Regions from separate parts of the Streptomyces sp. CA-142005 genome, predicted to be linked through region 2. Evidence: riboswitches for the same ligand, from Rfam matches in the RefSeq annotation. Region 2 holds a riboswitch; each other region holds the start of a gene.
What was found. A riboswitch is a leader RNA that binds a small molecule or an ion and turns the genes downstream of it on or off. The one in region 2 is predicted to bind cobalamin.
Positions count from the first base shown of each region.

Region 1: linked by a shared signal. The riboswitch ahead of ACQPXS_RS39965 (CbtB domain-containing protein) and the one ahead of ACQPXS_RS30215 (ribonucleoside-diphosphate reductase subunit alpha) in region 2 are both predicted to bind cobalamin.
Region 3: linked by a shared signal. The riboswitch ahead of ACQPXS_RS13450 (cobalamin biosynthesis protein) and the one ahead of ACQPXS_RS30215 (ribonucleoside-diphosphate reductase subunit alpha) in region 2 are both predicted to bind cobalamin.

Region 1 is NZ_CP192078.1:8,661,041-8,667,157, forward strand. Features, by position in the region: gene ACQPXS_RS39955 (sensor histidine kinase) at 26-1,225, shown strand; gene ACQPXS_RS39960 (alpha/beta hydrolase) at 1,433-2,197, opposite strand; cobalamin riboswitch at 2,458-2,595, shown strand; gene ACQPXS_RS39965 (CbtB domain-containing protein) at 2,632-2,853, shown strand; gene ACQPXS_RS39970 (CbtA family protein) at 2,875-3,627, shown strand; gene ACQPXS_RS39975 (histidine phosphatase family protein) at 3,692-4,273, opposite strand; gene ACQPXS_RS39980 (DUF4185 domain-containing protein) at 4,379-5,476, opposite strand; gene ACQPXS_RS39985 (fucose isomerase) at 5,634-6,117, opposite strand, start outside.
Region 2 is NZ_CP192078.1:6,446,465-6,452,581, forward strand. Features, by position in the region: gene ACQPXS_RS30215 (ribonucleoside-diphosphate reductase subunit alpha) at 1-1,777, opposite strand, end outside; cobalamin riboswitch at 1,904-2,028, opposite strand; gene ACQPXS_RS30220 (GNAT family N-acetyltransferase) at 2,081-2,587, opposite strand; gene mctP (monocarboxylate uptake permease MctP) at 2,662-4,290, opposite strand; gene ACQPXS_RS30230 (DUF3311 domain-containing protein) at 4,287-4,550, opposite strand; gene ACQPXS_RS30235 (GntR family transcriptional regulator) at 4,674-5,438, opposite strand; gene nagB (glucosamine-6-phosphate deaminase) at 5,604-6,117, opposite strand, start outside.
Region 3 is NZ_CP192078.1:2,815,565-2,821,681, reverse strand. Features, by position in the region: gene cobN (cobaltochelatase subunit CobN) at 1-2,278, opposite strand, end outside; gene ACQPXS_RS13455 (cobyric acid synthase) at 2,275-3,783, opposite strand; gene ACQPXS_RS13450 (cobalamin biosynthesis protein) at 3,780-4,742, opposite strand; cobalamin riboswitch at 4,841-4,982, opposite strand; gene ACQPXS_RS13445 (hypothetical protein) at 5,125-5,352, opposite strand; gene ACQPXS_RS13440 (anion permease) at 5,387-6,117, opposite strand, start outside.

The DNA.
Region 1 (6,117 bases), 2.2 Mb from region 2:
CCGCCGGTCCCACCCCGCGGCGCCGATGACCGTCCTCGGAACCGCGGCGCTCGTTCTCGCGGGGCTCGCGCTGTTCGTGCTCGGTGCCGCCCTCGGGCACGGGGCGGCGCGCCGGCAGCAGGAGCACTCGGCCCACCACGAGGGGGCGCGCGCCCTGGCCCATGGCCTCCACACCGCAGCGCTCGCCGCGGCACCTCTGCGCGCCGGGCTCACCCCGGACACCGCCCGCAAGACGGTCCGCAGGCTGCGCCCCCTGCTCGGCGCCCCCGCCCTCGCCCTCACCGACGGCACCACCGTGCTCGCCTGGGACGGCGCCGGCGAACACCACCGCGCGCAGGTGACGGCACAGCTCGCCCACCCGCCCCGCGCCCGGACGTTCCCGCTGTCCTGCGACGACACCGGCTGCCCCGTCCGCTGGGGCGCCCTGGTGCCGCTTCCCGTCGACGGCAGCGCCCCCGTGGCCCTCGTCGTGCTCGCCGCCGACGAGTCCACCGCTCTGGTCCGGGCCGGCGAGGAAGCGGCCCGCCGGCTCTCCCTGGAACTCGAGCTCGCCGGACTCGACCGGGCCCGCACCAGCGCCCACGAGGCGGAGGTGCGGGCCCTGCGCGCCCAGATCTCCCCGCACTTCATCTACAACTCCCTCGCGAGCATCGCCTCCTTCGTCCGTACCGACCCCGAGCGCGCCCGTGAACTCCTCCAGGAATTCGCCGACTTCACCCGCTACTCCTTCCGCCGCGGTGGCGACTTCACCACCCTCGCCGAGGAGCTGCGCTCCATAGAGCAGTACCTGGAACTCGCCCGCGCCCGCTTCGGCCGGCGTCTGAAGGTCACCCTGCGCATCGCCCCCGAGGTGCTGCCCGTGACGCTGCCGTTCCTGTGTCTGCAGCCCCTCGTCGAGAACGCCCTCAAGCACGGCCTGGAGGGGGCCGTGGAGCGCATCAGCGTCACGATCATCGCGGAGGACGAGGGCGCCGAGGCCCGGGTCGTCATCGAGGACGACGGCATCGGCATGGAACCGGAACGCCTGCGCGCGATCCTGCGCGGCACGGCCGGCCCCGCCACCGGCATCGGCCTGAACAACGTCGACCGCCGGCTCCGCCAGGTCTACGGCGACGACCACGGCCTCGTCATCGAGACCGGCGTCGGGGCGGGCACGAAGATCACCCTCCGCGTCCCGAAGTTCCGCCCCGGCATCCGGGCCCGGCCCACGGGATTCACGGCCTAGCGTCCCGGCGGCGGTCCCGGACCGCAGGGAGCGGCTGGAAGCCGGCCGACCTGTAGGCGGCCACGGCACCGGCATCGGCGACCACGGGCCGACGGCCCGCACCCGTTTACGGCCGGCAACGGGCCTCTGGCTCACGGCAGTCGGGACGTGGAATCGGGCCGCGCCGGCGGCGCCCGACCGGCGGGCCGGGCGCCGCGAACGCTCATGTCAGGCCGGCACGGTGGCCGCTCGGCCGAGATGCCGGGCGAAGAACCGGACCGCGCTGGCGGCCTCGAACCGGGGGAGCTCCTTGTGCTTGCCCGCGTTGGCGTGCAGGGTCTTCTCCTTCGAGGCGAAGGCGTCGAACAGCGCGAGCCCGGCCTCGCGCGGGATGTGCTCGTCGTCCCACTGCATGGCGTACTCGATCGGGATGGTGATCCGCTTCGCCTTCTCCGCCAGGGCGTCGGGCCAGTGCTGGCCGAAGACCGCGGCCGTGATCCGGGGTTCGGCCGCCACCAGCGGCACGCCGATCGCGGTGCCCATGTTGATGCCGAAGTAGCCGACCGGCCCGCCGGCGCCGATTTCCGCGAGCTCCTGGAGGGCGTCCAGGGTCGCCTGCCACTCGGGCACGGCGAGCTCCGCGAGGTGGGCGTTGTAGCGGACGACGATCGGGCCTTCCGGCTCGCCCGCCGCCCTGGCCCGGAACAGCTCGGCGATCTCCCGCTCGTCGTGCGCCGTACGCGGCCGGTCGCCGTGACCGGGCGCGTCGATGCAGGCCACGTGGAAGCCGCAGCCGGTCACCAGGAGTTCGGCCCGGCCCGCCATCGCCGGATGCTTCTTGTGGTTGCCGCCGCCGTGGCCCAGCAGGACCAGGGGCGCACGGTCCGCGCCGGATGCGGGCGACCAGAGGACACCGGTGACCCGGCCCACGGTGAACTCGCGTTCCCTCATGCCGTTGAAGGACGACTCGGTGGTGAACTTCAAAGATTCCATGGCGTGTTGCCTTTCGGGAGTGCCTTGTCCTCGAGGCGCTCCCGGCGACACCTACGTCGATCGCCCGACCGTGACGACGAGGGGGAGCACCCACACGAATACAGCGTTCATGGGTCTCACCTCCTCGGCCTGGTGCACGGTCGACTGCAAGCTACCGGACGGGCAATCAGCCGCCCAACTCTTTTTCCCCGCCTGTCTCCTGCCGTCCCACCTGGTGGGAGAGGAAGATCACTCGGGTGGGAGGCGGTCTTGGCCATGCGCGCGTCACGCGGTACGGTCGGTCCGATATCGATGACGGCGAAACGGAAGCCGGTGGGAATCCGGCACGGTCGCGCCACTGTATGCGGGCCCGCAAGGGGCTCGTGAGTCAGACCCGTGGCCGTCGTCCTGTGCACCACCGAGATGGGACGCGAACTCCCAGAGGAGGTCCTGCCATGGCGCAGACCGTCGTTCAGCCGACAGCCACCACCCCCGCCGTTCCCGCCAAGCTGCCGCTGAAGGCGATTGCTCCCTGGGCGGTCTTCTTCGGCATCCTCATGCTGGTCCTGCTCTACTTCGTCGGCGCCGAGCAGGGCGCCACCTCCGTGCTCAACGGCACGGGCGTCCACGAGTGGGTGCACGACGCCCGCCACCTGCTGGGCTTCCCCTGCCACTGACGCGAGGGTCGTCGCACGCCCATGAACTCCGCAACCGTACGGAACCTTCTCGTCCGGGGCATGCTCGCCGGCCTGGCGGCCGGTGTGCTCGCCCTGGTCGTGGCCTACGTTCTCGGTGAGCCGAACGTCGACAAGGCGATCAGCTTCGAGGAGGCCCACTCCCACGAGCACGAGATGGAGGTCGTCTCGCGCTCCCTGCAGTCGACCGCCGGTCTCGCCACCGGCGTCCTCGTCTACGGGGTCGCCTTCGGCGGCATCGGCGCGCTCGCCTTCAGCTTCGCCCTCGGCCGCGTGGGCCGCTTCGGCCCGCGCGCCACGGCACTGCTGCTGTCGGGCTGCGCGCTGCTCGCCGTGTACGTCGTGCCGTTCCTGAAGTACCCGGCCAACCCGCCGTCGGTCGGCAGCCCCGACACCATCGGCAAGCGGACCGCCCTGTACTTCCTGATGATGCTGCTCGGCGTCCTGCTGGCGGTCGCCGCCGCCATCCTGGGCAAGCGGCTCGCCCCGCGCCTGGGCACCTGGTGGGCCACGGTGGCCGCGGTGGTCGCGTTCACCGTCGTGATCGGCCTGGCCTACCAGTTCCTGCCCGTCGTCAACGAGGTGCCCAAGGGCTTCCCGGCCACCCTGCTGTGGCGGTTCCGGCTCTCCGCCCTGGCGATCCAGACCACACTGTGGGCCGGATTCGGCCTCGTCTTCGGTGAGTTGGCCGAACGGCTGCTGAACCCCAGGCCGGCGACGGCCGCGGGCCGGCGAACGGTCCCGGCCGCACACTGACTCCCTCCATACGCCCCAGGGCCCGTCGGAACCCTCCGTCGGGCCCTGGGGCGTTCCCCGGCGCCTAATCGGCCTCCGGCGGGGCAAGCGGACACCCCAGTCGCAGATTCCAGCGCCCGGCCCGGCCGCCGAGCGCGGTCACGGTCAGCGGCGGCACGTCGAGGCGCCAGAAGACCGCATCGGGCAGGCCCAGTGCGTCGACGACCGCCGCCCGCACCACCTCCGGTTCGGCCACCGCGACCGTACGACCCTCCAGCTTCTGCGCGTCGGCCAGCCAGCCCGCGACCCGCGCGCACAGGTCCCGCACGGACTCACCCCCGTGCGGTGCGGATGCGGGGTCGGTGAGCCAGCGGCCCACCGCCTCCGGTTCGGCGGCCCCCACCTCTTCCAGGGTCCGCCCCCGCCAGCGACCCACGTCGAGGCCCGCCAACTCCGCTACCGGCATGGCGTCGAGGCCCAGTGCCGCGGCGGTCTCCCGGCAGCGGGCGCCGGGGGAGGTCAGGGCACGGGCCGCGGAGGGCAGCGCGCCGGCCGCCGAGCGGGCCCGTGCCGCGCCGCTCTCGTCGATCGAGCCGCCGTCGTCGAAACGGGCCTGCCGCAGTGACGCGCTCATGGCGGGGGAGACGAGAAGCACTCGGCTGGTCATGTGATCCAGAAGTACCAGCTTCCGCGTCGCTCACACAATCCATGGGCGGGGCAGGTCAGCGGTGATGGGCCTCCAGTTCCGCGATCGACGTGAACGTCCTGGTGCTCAGACGGCCAGACCGCTGATCCGGTACTGCATCACCCGGTAGTTCTGGTCGTCGTACCACTGGCTGACGTTGATGTTGAAGTCGCCGAACGTCGATCCGGGCACGATGAAGCCGCCGTACGGGCTGGCCACCGCGTTGCCGGACTCGTTGCCCGGGGTGGTCGGGACGATGATGGTCTGTTCCGGTGTGGTGAACAGGTTGCTGGTCGGGAGCGCGAAGACCTGGGCGCGGATGCCGAGGGGGTCCATGTTCAGCCAGGTCAGGGCGTATTTGCCGCCCATGGCCCGGAAGCAGATCTCGCCCCAGCGGCGGCGCGCGGTGATCGACGTCGGGTAGTTCCCCCAGGCCCAGGCGCCGTTCGCGTAGCCCCACGGCTCGTAGGCCGCCGGGTCGTCCAGCCGGTCCTGGCGCACTCGGTGCAGCAGCAGGTCGGAGTCGACGTCACGGTTGAACACGGTCGACAGGACATAGCAGTAGCCGTCGTCCGCGACCGCGTACGTCTTCTGCTGGAACTGCCCGCCGTACTGGTCGCCCGGCCACAGGCACAGGTACTCCCAGGTCTCGCCGCTGTCCGTCGAGCGCCAGAAGTCCGAGTGGTCGGTCTGGTAGAGGACGCCCCGCATCAGGTGCATGTACATCGTGTCGCCGACGGTGAAGACGTCCGACGGGATGGCGGTCGTGTCGTTCTGGTGGCCCTCCGGGACCAGGCCCACGGCGTGCGCGCCGCCCACGCTGTCGTCGATGACCAGGTAGTCCGGGTCGGGGCGGCGGGCGCGCAGGCCGACCGGGGCGCGCCAGTCCGGGCCGCCCACGCCAGCACCGTCGAAGGTGTCGCCGCAGACGAACAGCATCGTGCCGTCGGGGCACGTGACGGGGATGCCGAGATCCGTCCACGGAGCGGCGAACCGGCCCGTCTCGTCCGGACCCGTGAGGTTCCTGATCTTCGTGCCGGTGATGGTGGTGGCGGCGGCCGCCGGTGGCGCGCTCGCGGCGGACACGGCCGCCGCCGTCGCCAGGCCCAGGCCGGCGGCGAGCAGGGTACGGCGGCTCGGGCCGTCCGGCGCTGGAGTGGAGGTGGGGCGAGGTGAGCCGGCCATGCTGAACTCCTCGGAATCGTGGGGCTTCCCGGTTCGCTTGCTCGGTCGTTCACGTGCCGGTTCGCGGTGCCCCGCCCGTACCGGGGGACGCCGGGCGGAACACCGCGAAGTCTCGGGGCGGGCGCACCGTGGCGCACACGGTCACCCGCCGACCCGGTTACAGCGCCACGTCCCCGCACAGGTGGACCTCGACGCCCAGCTCGGCGAAGAGGGCGGCCTTGGCGCGCAGCGCCTTGTCGGCCGTCTCCGCGTCGGGGGCGTAGGCCACGTTCAGGTGGTTGGCGCGGTGGCGGGCCATGAACTGGTCGCGGCTGACCCCGTGCAGCACCGCGTGCATGATCGGCCACTGCGGGGTGGTGGCGTCCAGCCGGCGCCGGGTCTCCTCCTCCGGCAGTTCGATCGCCGTGGCCCGGCCGAGGTCGACGTGCAGCCGGCCGTCCATCAGGAAGACCCGCGACCAGACGATCTCGCCGGGCTTGGAGACGCCGCTGAGCGTGCCGCCGCCGAGCGGGAAGTACATCGGGGGCTGCCGCATGCTGTACGACTTGTGGTAGCCGCCGTTGTGGGAGGCGGGCACCGAGCCGGAGATCTCGAAGACCCACACGAACCGGCCGTCGTACTCCTCGCCCCAGCGGATGTCG
Region 2 (6,117 bases):
GGCCGCGCAGGGCCGCCCAGCGCTCCGGCCAGGCCAGCTCGACGCCGTAGTGGTCGGGGTGCAGCACGCCCCGGGCCGTACGGGTCTTCTCCCAGGCCGGCAGCGGGCCGTTGCGCTCGGCCAGGTCGGCGGAGGCCTCGTACGCGGTGAGCATGATCCGCTCGGCGATCCGCGTGGACAGGGCCTTGGCCTCCGCTGAGTCGAAGGGCAGGCGCAGCTTGAAGAAGACGTCCTGCAGACCCATCGCGCCGAGGCCGACGGGACGCCACTTGGCGTTCGACCGCCCCGCCTGCTCGGTCGGGTAGAAGTTGATGTCGACCACGCGGTCGAGGAAGGTGACGGCGGTGCGGACGGTGTCGTCCAGTCGCTGCCAGTCGAGGTCCTCGGTCGCCATGTCGACGAACGCACCCAGGTTGACGGACCCCAGGTTGCAGACCGCGGTCTCCCCGTCGTCCGTGACCTCCAGGATCTCCGTGCAGAGGTTGGAGGAGTGGACGACGTGCCCCGGCAGGGCCGTCTGGTTGGCGGTGCGGTTGGCCGCGTCCTTGAAGGTCATCCAGCCGTTGCCGGTCTGCGCGAGGGTGCGCATCATCCGGCCGTACAGCTCGCGGGCCGGCATGGTCTTCTTCGCCAGGCCCGCCGCCTCGGCCTTGCGGTAGGCGGCGTCGAACTCCTCGCCCCACAGGTCCACCAGCTCCGGCACGTCCGACGGGGAGAACAGCGACCACTGCCCGTCGGCGTTGACCCGGCGCATGAACTCGTCCGGGACCCAGTGCGCGAGGTTCAGGTTGTGCGTACGGCGGGCGTCCTCACCGGTGTTGTCCCGCAGCTCCAGGAACTCCTCGATGTCGGAGTGCCAGGTCTCCAGGTAGACGGCCGCGGCGCCCTTGCGCCGGCCGCCCTGGTTCACGGCGGCCACCGAGGCGTCCAGGGTCTTCAGGAACGGCACGATGCCGTTGGAGTGCCCGTTGGTGCCGCGGATCAGCGAACCGCGGCTGCGGATCCGGGAGTACGACAGACCGATGCCGCCGGCGTGCTTGGAGAGCCGGGCCACCTGGTGGTAGCGGTCGTAGATGGAGTCCAGCTCGTCCAGCGGGGAGTCGAGGAGGTAGCAGGACGACATCTGCGGGTGCCGCGTACCGGAGTTGAAGAGCGTGGGGGAGGAGGGGAGGTAGTCGAGCCGGCTCATGAGCCGGTAGAGCGCTGCCACTTCGTCCACCGACCGGGTGGTGTCGTCCTCGGCCAGGCCGCTCGCGACCCGCAGCATGAAGTGCTGGGGCGTCTCGATGACCCTGCGGGTGATCGGGTGCCGGAGCAGGTAACGGCTGTGCAGGGTGCGCAGGCCGAAGTAGCCGAAGCGGTCGTCGGCCCCGCGGTCGATCAGCGCGTCGAGCCGCTCGGCGTGCAGCCGCACGAACTCCGCGGTGCGGTCGGCGATGAGTCCCTCGCGGTGCCCCACGGCCACGGACTCGGTGAAGCAGGTCACGCCCTGCGAGGCGGCCTCGGCGCGGATGGAGAGGGTCAGCAGCCGGGCGGCCAGCCGGGAGTAGGCGGGGTCCTCGGAGATGAGCCCGGCGGCGGCCTCGGTGGCCAGCTCGCGCAACTCCGACTCGTCCGCGCGCGCCGACCGGCCGCGCAGCGCGGCGGCGGCGACCCGGCCGGGGTCGGCGTCGGGGAGGTCGGCGGTCAGCTCGGTCAGGGTCCGCAGCAACGCGGTACCGGGACCGTCGGTCTCCAGGCCGCTGGCTGAAGCCGGATCTGCTGGCGCGATGGTCACGTGGGGCTCTCCCTCGCTCGGCACGGGGGCCTTGCGGAGGGCAGGGGGCAGCCACGAGCGCACACGGCGTCGCGTCCACCGGCCCATCCCACGAGGCCCGGACGTCTGAAGGTCACCCGAACCGGACGGCCGGGTGCGCTGTCGGCAGGTCCTCGGACTGACTCCTGGGCGCAGACGCGCACAAGTACACCGTTGCGGGACAGTTCCGGATTCGCACCGGATTCCCCTGCGGCGACAGCGAGCATGAGCATACATCTAGTGCCGGGCTGTCGTGTCACCCCCAGATGTTGTGTCGTGGCGGTGTCAGAGCGTCAACTCATAGGTGAGCAGAGTGATGTCGTCCAGCTCGGGCAGCGGATTCCAGTCCCGCTCGGGTGTGCGAACGAAACCCAGCCGTTCGTAGATGCGGTGGGCGGCGTGCATGGTGCGCTGGGTCGACAGGACGACGGCCCGGCAGCCCGCGGTGGCCCGTGCGCGGTCGATGCAGGCCCGGACGAGGGCCTCGCCGGCGCCCTGGCCGCGGCCGGCTCTGGCGACGGCCAGCATGCGGATCTCGGCCTCTCCGGGCCGCGCGATGTCGGCCATGGGACCGGGGGAGGGCACGAAGGTGACGCCGCCGAGGAGGGTGTCGTCCCGGGTGGCCACGAGTACGTCGGCCGCGGCCGCTCGCTTGGCCACGTCCTTGAGTTCGCCGAGGTACGCGTCGCTCTCGCCGAAGTCCAGGAGCCCGTCCTGGAGGTACGCCTGGGCGGTGATCTCGCCGAGGGTGTCGTACTCGGCGGGGGCTGCGGGGCGGATCCGGATGTCCATGGCACCGAGTCTGCCCGAGGGGTACGACAACGGGCCGCCGGATTTCCTCCGGCGGCCCGTCGTACGGCAGTCGCTCAGTGACCGGCGCCCGCGGTGGCCGGCGGCAGCTCCACCTGGACCCCCGGGTCGCCCGCGTCCGCCGTGTAGTCCTCCGGCTTGGTCTCGTCGGCGCCCTCGGGGGCCTTCACGGCCTTGAGGACGAAGGTGAGGACCACGGTGACCACGACGTTGAGGACGAAGGCCGTGAGGCCGATGTAGCCGATCTCGCCGATGCCGGGGATCTCCTTCGCCGAGCCGCCGAAGTGCTTCTGCGTCGGGGAGGCGACGCCGTACGCGGCGACCGTGCCGTACACCATGCCGACCGCCCAGCCGGCGAGCAGGGCCCAGCGGTGGAACCAGCGGGTGAACAGCCCGCCGACCAGGGCCGGGAAGGTCTGCAGGATCCAGATGCCGCCCAGCAGCTGGAAGTTGATCGCCACTGTCTTGTCCATCGTCAGCACGAAGACCAGCGCGCCGACCTTCACCAGCAGCGAGACGACCTTGGAGACCTGGGCCTCCTGCTTCGGCGTCGCGTCCGGCTTGATGAAGTCCTTGTAGATGTTGCGGGTGAAGAGGTTCGCCGCCGCGATCGACATGATCGCCGCGGGGACCAGGGCGCCGATGCCGATCGCCGCGAAGGCCACGCCCGCGAACCAGTCAGGGAACATGTTCTCGAACAGCTGCGGGATGGCCAGCTGGCCGTTGGTGACCTTGACCCCGGCCGCGATCGCCATGAAGCCCAGCAGGGCCAGCAGGCCGAGCATCAGGGAGTACAGCGGCAGGATGGTGGTGTTGCGGCGGATCACCTCACGGCTCTTGGAGGACAGGGTCGCGGTGATCGAGTGCGGGTACATGAAGAGCGCGAGCGCGGAGCCCAGGGCCAGGGTCGCGTACGTCCACTGGCCGGCCTCCGGAGGCGCGAGCGCGCCGCGCGGCTTGCCCGTCGCCGGGTTGACCTGGCTGAAGGCGTGGCCCGCCTTGGCGAAGATGTCGTCGAAGCCGCCCAGCTTGATCGGGATGTAGATGATCGCCACCGCGATGACGATGTAGATCAGCGTGTCCTTGACGAACGCGATCAGGGCGGGGGCGCGCAGGCCGGACGAGTAGGTGTACGCCGCGAGCACGCCGAACGCGATCAGCAGGGGCAGGTCCCGCACGAACCAGTTGGTGCTGCCGTCCCCGCCGACGCCCATCACGTCCAGCACCGCCTGGATGCCGACGAGCTGGAGCGCGATGTACGGCATCGTCGCCAGGATGCCGGTCAGCGCCACCGCCAGCGACAGGCCCTTGGAGCCGAAGCGGCCCCGGACGAAGTCGGAGGTGGTGACGTACCCGTGGCGGTGCGAGACCGACCACAGGCGCGGCAGGAACGTGAAGATCAGCGGGTAGACCAGGATCGTGTACGGCACCGCGAAGAAGCCGGCCGCGCCCGCCGCGTAGATCGCCGCCGGTACGGCGACGAAGGTGTACGCCGTGTACAGGTCGCCGCCGAGCAGGAACCATGTGATCCAGGTGCCGAACGACCGTCCGCCCAGACCCCACTCGTCCAGGGAGTGCTCGTTCTCGGCCCTGCGCCAGCGGGCGGCGAGGAAGCCCACGACCGTGACGGCCAGGAAGAAGAAGATGAAGACGCCGAGCGCGACGCCGTTGACGCCGTCCTTCACTTCACCTCACCGCCCTTCTGGGAGGCGCGGCCGCGCTGGTCGCGCTGCCACAGCTTGTACGCGGTCATCGTGAGCGCGGTGGAGATCAGTACCCAGGCCATCTGGTACCAGTAGAAGAACGGGATCCCGATGAAGGCGGGGTCCGTCTTGGCGTAGGAACCGACCCAGAGCATCGCCACGAAGGGCGCGAATAGACACAGGCCGATGACCACGCGTACCGGTGTCACCACCGGTGGTTTCACTTCAGGCGTTTCGGACATGGCACGGCTCCGTCCCCTCGCTGATCACCTGTGTAATGCGCAGGCAATGTAGGTGACGGTGCCATGGAAGCGGAAGACCTCGTCCGGATCTCGGTATATCGATTCAGCGACGGTCCGCGGGTCCTACTCGACCGGCCGCTTCAGCCGCGCGACGAACTTGTACCGGTCGCCCCGGTACACCGAGCGCACCCACTCCACCGGCTTGCCCTCGTGGTCCAGGGAGTGGCGGGAGAGCATCAGCATCGGCAGGCCCACGTCGGTGCCGAGCAGGCCCGCCTCGCGCGGGGTGGCCAGCGAGGTCTCGATGGTCTCCTCGGCCTCGGCGAGGTGGACGTCGTAGACCTCGGCGAGGGCGGTGTAGAGGGACGTGTACTTCACCAGGGAGCGGCGCAGGGCCGGGAAGCGCTTGGCGCTCAGGTGGGTGGTCTCGATGGCCATCGGCTCGCCGTTGGCCATGCGCAGCCGCTCGATGCGCAGCACCCGTCCGCCGGCGGCGATGTCGAGCAGCCCGGCGAGCCGGTCGTCGGCGGTGATGTACCCGATGTCCAGCAGCTGCGAGGTCGGCTCCAGGCCCTGGGCGCGCATGTCCTCGGTGTAGGAGGTGAGCTGGAGCGCCTGGGACACCTTGGGCTTGGCCACGAAGGTGCCCTTGCCCTGGATGCGCTCCAGGCGCCCCTCGACCACCAACTCCTGCAGGGCCTGGCGGACGGTGGTGCGGGAGGTGTCGAACTCGGCCGCCAGCGTGCGCTCGGGCGGGACCGGCGTGCCCGGCGCCTGGGTCTCCGTCATGTCGAGCAGGTGCTTCTTCAGGCGGTAGTACTTGGGCACGCGCGCCGTACGGACGGTGGTGCCGGCCTCGTTCTCCGCACTGCTGACGTCGGTGCTCATGCTCTGCCTTCCCGGCTCCGGATGCCGAAAGCGACCGACATCCCATCGGCCACGGCTCACATCGTGGCACGGGTTCCTCTGTCAGGACTCCACCCGCACGCTCCGTGATCCCCTCTATATACAGTGGTGACCAAGGCTGGTCTAGTCCATAGGGGCGAGCCGGCGTCAGATCCCCTGCCAGTCCGGCTTGCCCGCGTAGGTGTGCCGGAAGTAGTCGGCCAGCTTCAGCTTGGACGCGGCCGCCTCGTCGACGACCACCGTGGCGTGCGGGTGCAGCTGGAGCGCGGAGGCCGGGCAGACGGCCGCGACCGGGCCCTCGACGGTCGCGGCGACGGCGTCCGCCTTGCCCTCGCCGGTCGCCAGCAGCACCAGGTGCCGTGCCTCCAGGATGGTGCCGATGCCCTGGGTGATGACGTGGTGCGGCACCTGCGCGATGTCGCCGTCGAAGAAGCGGGCGTTGTCGACGCGGGTCTGCTCGGTCAGCGTCTTGATCCGGGTGCGCGAGGCGAGGGACGAACAGGGCTCGTTGAAGCCGATGTGCCCGTCGGTGCCGATCCCGAGCAGCTGCAGGTCCACCCCGCCGGCCTCGGCGAGCGCACGGTCGTACGCCGCGCAGGCCGCCCGGACGTCCTCTGCGGTGCCGTCGGGTCCGAGGAACTTGTCCATGCCGATGCCGAGC
Region 3 (6,117 bases), 3.6 Mb from region 2:
GCAGCACGGCGGGTACGGCCGTGCGGTCCCAGGCCCGCTCCTCCATGCCCTCCGCGATCCGCCGGCACAGCTGCTCCAGCAGGTCGACCGCGTCCGAGGCGGTACGAGCCGGCCCCACCACGAGGTCCGTCAGCTCCACCGGCACCTTCACCGGGGCACCGGGCTCGGCCAGCAACTCCTTCTCGTCCAGCCCGAAGTGGGCGGCGAGGCAGGACCGCAGTCCGGGCAGGGCGTTCGCCCGACCGCCCCACACCTGGGACGCCCGCAGCACCGCCAGCACCAGGTTCACGCGGGGCTCGCCGACCGGGCCGCCGCCCAGGATGTGCAGGCCGTCGCGGATCTGCACGTCCTTGATCTCGCACAGATAGCCGTCGATGTGCATGACGAACTCGTCGAACGCCTCGTCGTCCGGCTGCTCGTCCACATGCAGGTCGTGGTGCAGCTCGGCCGCCTTGACCAGCGTCCAGATCTGGGCGCGGACGGCCGGTGCCTTCGTCGGGTCCAGGTCGGAGACGAGCGCGTACTCGTCCAGCAGCTGCTCCAGCTTGGCCAGGTCGCCGTAGGTGTCGGCACGCGCCATCGGCGGCACCAGGTGGTCGACCACCGTGGCGTGGCCGCGCCGCTTGGCCTGGGTGCCCTCGCCGGGGTCGTTGACGATGAACGGGTAGATGAGCGGGAGGTCGCCGAGGACGGCGTCCGGAGCGCAGCCGGCGCTCAGGCCGAGCCCCTTGCCCGGCAGCCACTCCATCGTGCCGTGCTTGCCCATGTGCACGATCGCGTCGGCGCCGAAGCTGTTCTCCAGCCAGCGGTAGGCCGCCATGTAGTGGTGCGAGGGCGGCATGTCGGGGTCGTGGTAGATCGCGATCGGGTTCTCGCCGAAGCCGCGCGGCGGCTGGATCATCACCACGACGTTCCCGAACTGCAGGGACGCCAGCACGATGTCCTCACCGTCGACGTACAGACTCCCCGGCGGCTCGCCCCACGCCTCCACCATGGCGTCCCTGAGGTCCGGGTCCAGCGTCTCGAACCACGCCCGGTAGTCGGCCAGCGGGACGCGCGCGGGCGCCGCCGCCAGCTGCTCCTCCGTCAGCCACTCCACGTCGTGGCCGCCGGCCTCGATCAGCCGGTGGATCAACTCGTCGCCGCCGGAAGGGTATGCGGTGAGCCCGTACCCGGCGTCCCTGAGCGCGTCGAGCACCCGCACCGCCGACGCGGGCGTGTCCAGACCGACCGCGTTGCCGACCCGGGAGTGCTTGGTCGGGTACGCGGTGAAGACCAGCGCGATCCTCTTCTCCGCGTTGGGCTTGTGCTTCAGCCGCGCGTGCCGCAGGGCGATTCCGGCCACCCGTGCGGCCCGCTCCGGGTCGGCCACGTACACCGGGACCTCGTCCGGACCCTGCTCCTTGAAGGAGAACGGCACGGTGACCAGCCGGCCGTCGAACTCCGGGATCGCGACCTGCATCGCCGCGTCCATGGGGGAGAGGGCGGCGTCCGACTCCTCCCACGCGGCCCGCGAGGAGGTGAGGCACAGCCCCTGCAGCACCGGGATGTCGAGATCGGCGAGCGCGCCGATGTCCCAGGACTCCTCGTCACCGCCCGCCGACGCCTCGGAGGCGTGCGTGCCGCCGGCCGCGAGCACGGTCGCGACCAGCGCGTCGGCCTGCCCCAGCAGCTCGTACAGCCCGGCGTCCGCGCCCCGCAGCGAACCGCAGTACACCGGAAGGGCGTTGGCGCCCTTCGCCTCGATCGCGTCGCACAGGGTGTCCACGAAGGCGGTGTTGCCGCTGAGCTCGTGCGCCCGGTAGAAGAGCACGCCCACGGTCGGCCGGCCGCCTTGGAGCTCGCGGGAGCCGTGGACGCCGTACTCCGGCATCTTGCGCGGCTCCTCGAAGCCCTCACCGGTCAGCAGCACGGTGTCCGAGAGGAACCGGGACAGCTCCAGCAGGTTCGCGGGACCGCCCTCGACCAGGTACTTCAGCGCCTCCGCCACGACACCGGCGGGCACCGACGACTCGGCCATCAGCTCGGCGTCCGGTACGGCCTCGCCGCCCAGCAGCACGGTCGGCACGCCGGACGCCCTCAGGACGGCCAGCCCCTCCTCCCAGGCGCGCTTGCCGCCCAGCAGCCGTACGACGGCGAGGTCCGCGCCCGCGAGCAGCCCCGGCAGCTCCTGCCCGACGTCCACCCGGGTCGGGTTGCCGATGCGGTAGTCCGCGCCGGAGGCCCGGGCCGCCAGCAGATCCGTGTCGGCGGTCGACAACAACAACACTGTGCTCATGCAGGCGCTCCCGGTGGGATGAAAGGCAGTCCTTGCGGCGCGCCCGACTCGATGAGCCGCCACAGCGCGTCCGTGTCCGCGTGCTGTTCGATCAGGTCGCCGAGCCGGTCGAGCTGCTCCTCGCGCAGCGCGGCGAAGGAGGTGTCGGGCGCGGGCACGAAGCGGCGGCCCGCGGCGGCGGCCACCTCGCGCAGGAAGGCCCGGCGGAAGCCGTCCGACTCCAGCGAGCCGTGCCAGTGGGTGCCCCACGTCTGACCGACCCGGCAGCCGTCGAGGAAGGGCTGCCCGCCCTCCAGGGAGGCGACCCCGTGGTGGATCTCGTACCCCTCGACCCGCTCGCCCAGGGCCTGTCCGGACGGCCGGGTCAGGGTCTTCTCGCGCGCGAACCGGACCCGTACGGGCAGCACACCGAGCCCGTCGACCGTGCCGGCCCGCGACTCGACCTCGTCCTCGATGCGCTCGCCGAGGATCTGGAAGCCGCCGCAGATGCCGAGAACCGGGCGTCCTTCGGCGGCCCTTCGGACGAGGGCGTCCGCGAGCCCGCGCTCCCGCAGCCACTCCAGCGCCCGCACGGTGCCGCGCGTGCCCGGGATGACGACCAGGTCCGCGTCCGCCAGCTCCTCCGGCCGGTCCACGAACCGCACCACGACCCCCGGTTCGGCGGCGAGCGCGTCCACATCGGTGAAGTTGGACATCAACGGGATCGCGCACACGGCGACGCGCAGTACGTCCTCGCCGACGGGGGGAGCCACGGTGGATTCCCGCACGGTTCCGCGCAGGGAGACCCTCAGCCCGTCCTCCTCGTCGATGCCGAGCCCGTGCCGGAACGGCAGCACGCCGTACGTGCGCCGCCCGGTGAGGCCGTACAGCATCTCCAAGCCGGGCTCCAGCAGGGAGACATCGCCTCGGAACTTGTTCACCAGGAACCCGGCGACCAGCTCCTGGTCCTCCGCCGAGAGCAGGGCCACGGTGCCGAAGAAGGAGGCGAAGACGCCCCCGCGGTCGATGTCGCCGACCACCAGCACGGGCAGCCGCGCGTTCCGCGCGATGCCCATGTTCACGATGTCGGTCCGGCGCAGATTGATCTCGGCCGGGCTGCCCGCGCCCTCACAGATCACCGCGTCATACGTGCCCCGCAACTCGGCCAGGCAGTCCAGCACCGTGCCGAGGAGCTTCTGCTGCCGCCCGCCGTGGTAGCCGCGTGCGCTCAACTCGCCCACCGGCTTGCCCAGCAGCACCACCTGGCTGCTCTGCTCGCCGCCCGGTTTGAGCAGCACCGGGTTCATCAGCGCGGTCGGCTCGACCCGGCACGCCTGGGCCTGCATGGCCTGCGCCCGCCCGATCTCGGCACCCTCGCGGGTGACGAAGGAGTTGAGCGACATGTTCTGCGCCTTGAACGGCGCGACCTTCACACCCTGGCGCACCAGCCACCGGCAGATCCCGGCTGTCACGACGCTCTTGCCGGCGTCGGAGGTGGTGCCGGCGACGAGGAGTCCCCCGTTCACTTCGCACGTCCCTTCAGGCCCTTGACGCTCTTGACGAGGAGGCGCGCGGCGACCGTGCCGCCGAGCGCGAGCAGGCCGACGCGGCGGGAGAGCCGTACGGCCCGGTCGATGTCGGTGATCCGGACGGCCCGGCCGGTGTCCCCGTTGAGCACGGGCCGGTGCTCGACCCGGCCGCCGTAGGAGAGCGTTCCGCCCAGCCGGACGCCGAGCGCCCCCGCGAACGACGCTTCCACGGGCCCGGCGTTGGGGCTCGGGTGCCGGCGGGCGTCGGCCTTCCAGGCGCGCAGGGCACCGCGCGGGTCCGGTCCGGCCGCGGCCGCGAGGACGGCGGTCAGCCGGGCCCCCGGCCAGCCGGCCAGGTCGTCCAGCCGGGCGGAGGCCCAGCCGTAGCGGCGGTAGCGGGGCGACTTGTGACCGACCATCGCGTCCAGGGTGTTGACGGCCCGGAACCCCAGCAGCCCGGGCACCCCGGCCACCGCCCCCCACACCAGGGCGCCCACGACGGCGTCGGAGGTGTTCTCGGCGACCGACTCGACCACGGCCCGGGCGATCCCGTCGGCGTCCAGCGCCTGCGGGTCCCGGCCGCACAGATGCGGCAGCCGCGCCCGCGCGGCCTCGACGTCCCCGGACTCCAGGGCGCGTCCGATCGTGCGGGCCTCCCGGGCGAGCGAGGTACCGCCGACGACCGCCCAGGTGGCGGCGGCGGTCAGCGCGGCGGAGGCGGCGGGGGAGGGGCGTACGGCGCGTGCGGCCAGCGTGCCGAGTGCGACGGCGCCACCGGCGCACACGACGGTGTGCACGGCGCCCCAGCCGCGGTGGTCGTGCCACAACGCGCGGTCCACGGCAGCGGCCGCACGCCCGAACGCGGCGACCGGATGCCCGCGGCGCGGATCGCCGAGGAGCAGGTCACCGAGAAGGCCGGCGGCGGCGCCGTACGCGTAGGAGCGATCGGCACCCATCGGCTCAGCCGGCCGTGGGTACAGGAGCGGGCCTGGTACGGGTCCTTCGGCAGCCGAGCATGGCGATCCGTGTCCTCACTCAGGGTGTCCGCGCCCTGGTTCGACGAGATTCGGCGGTGAGAGTTCCTGGCTCCCGGGGGTTCTTCCCCGGTGACAGTGGCGGGACCGCGCCGGATTCGCACCGGCTTCCTCTCTTGCCGCCGTACATGGCCTGGGCAGTCCACCACGCGCCCGGAACGGCCGTCAACTTGCCGTTGACCTGCGCGGGGAGAGTGTGCCGATCCCCACACCGTGGGGCGCCCGTGACCCCTGGGCATGACGAAGGCTCCCCTCCGTCACGGACGGCGGGGAGCCTTCGGATTGCCTGGTTCGTGGTGGTCCGTCAGGACTTGGAGACGATGAGGAAGATGCCGTACGACACCGCCGCCGCGCACGCGGCGAAGCAGAGGTAGGCGCCGGTGACGGCGAGGGTGGCGGAGCCGCCCTCGGCCGCGGCCTTCTCGCGCCGTGCCAGACCGTTGATGCCGAGGGTGAACAGGGCCACCAGGCCCACCGTGAACACGAGGCTGACGCCGAAGACGGAGCCGAGGGCCGACCAGTCGATCTTCATGGGGTTGCTTCCTTGGTTACCGGTGTGGCCGGGGTCAGACGGTGGCGGCCGGCGGCGCGGCCTCGGGGGCGGGCCCGGCGGTGGCCGGGGCGGGGATCGTGGCCGTCAGGTCCTCGGTGATCGTGCCCGCCGGGGGCGGGGTCACCGCGGCGATGGCGGCGGTCACCACGCCGGCCGGCTCCTCGGGCGCGTCGACGACGTTGGTGTGGTCGACGACCTCGCGGCGGGAGACCTTCCAGATCGTGGCGCTCGCGGCGACCAGGAAGACGGCGACGACGGCGGTGCCCCAGTCACCGAGGTCCGTGACGGACTCGGCGCCCGCGCCGACCAGCGCGGCGGCCGGGAGGGTGAGCACCCAGGCGACGGCCATGCGGGTCGCGGTGGACCAGCGGACCACCCCGCCCTTGCGGCCGAGGCCCGCGCCCATCACCGAGCCCGAGACGACATGCGTGGTGGAGAGGGAGAAGCCCAGGTGGGAGGAGGCCAGGATGGCGGTCGCGGCGCTGGTCTGGGCGGCGAAGCCCTGGCGCGGCTCCAGGTCGGTCAGGCCCTTGCCCATGGTGCGGATGATCCGCCAGCCGCCGATGTAGGTGCCGAGCGCGATGGCGAGGCCGGCGGAGAGGATGACCCAGGTGGGAGGGTTCGAGCCCGGGGCGATCGCGCCGCCCGTGATCAGCGCGAGGGTGATGATGCCCATCGTCTTCTGGGCGTCGTTGGTGCCGTGCGCGAGGGAGACCAGGCCGGCGGAGGCGATCTGGCCGGCGC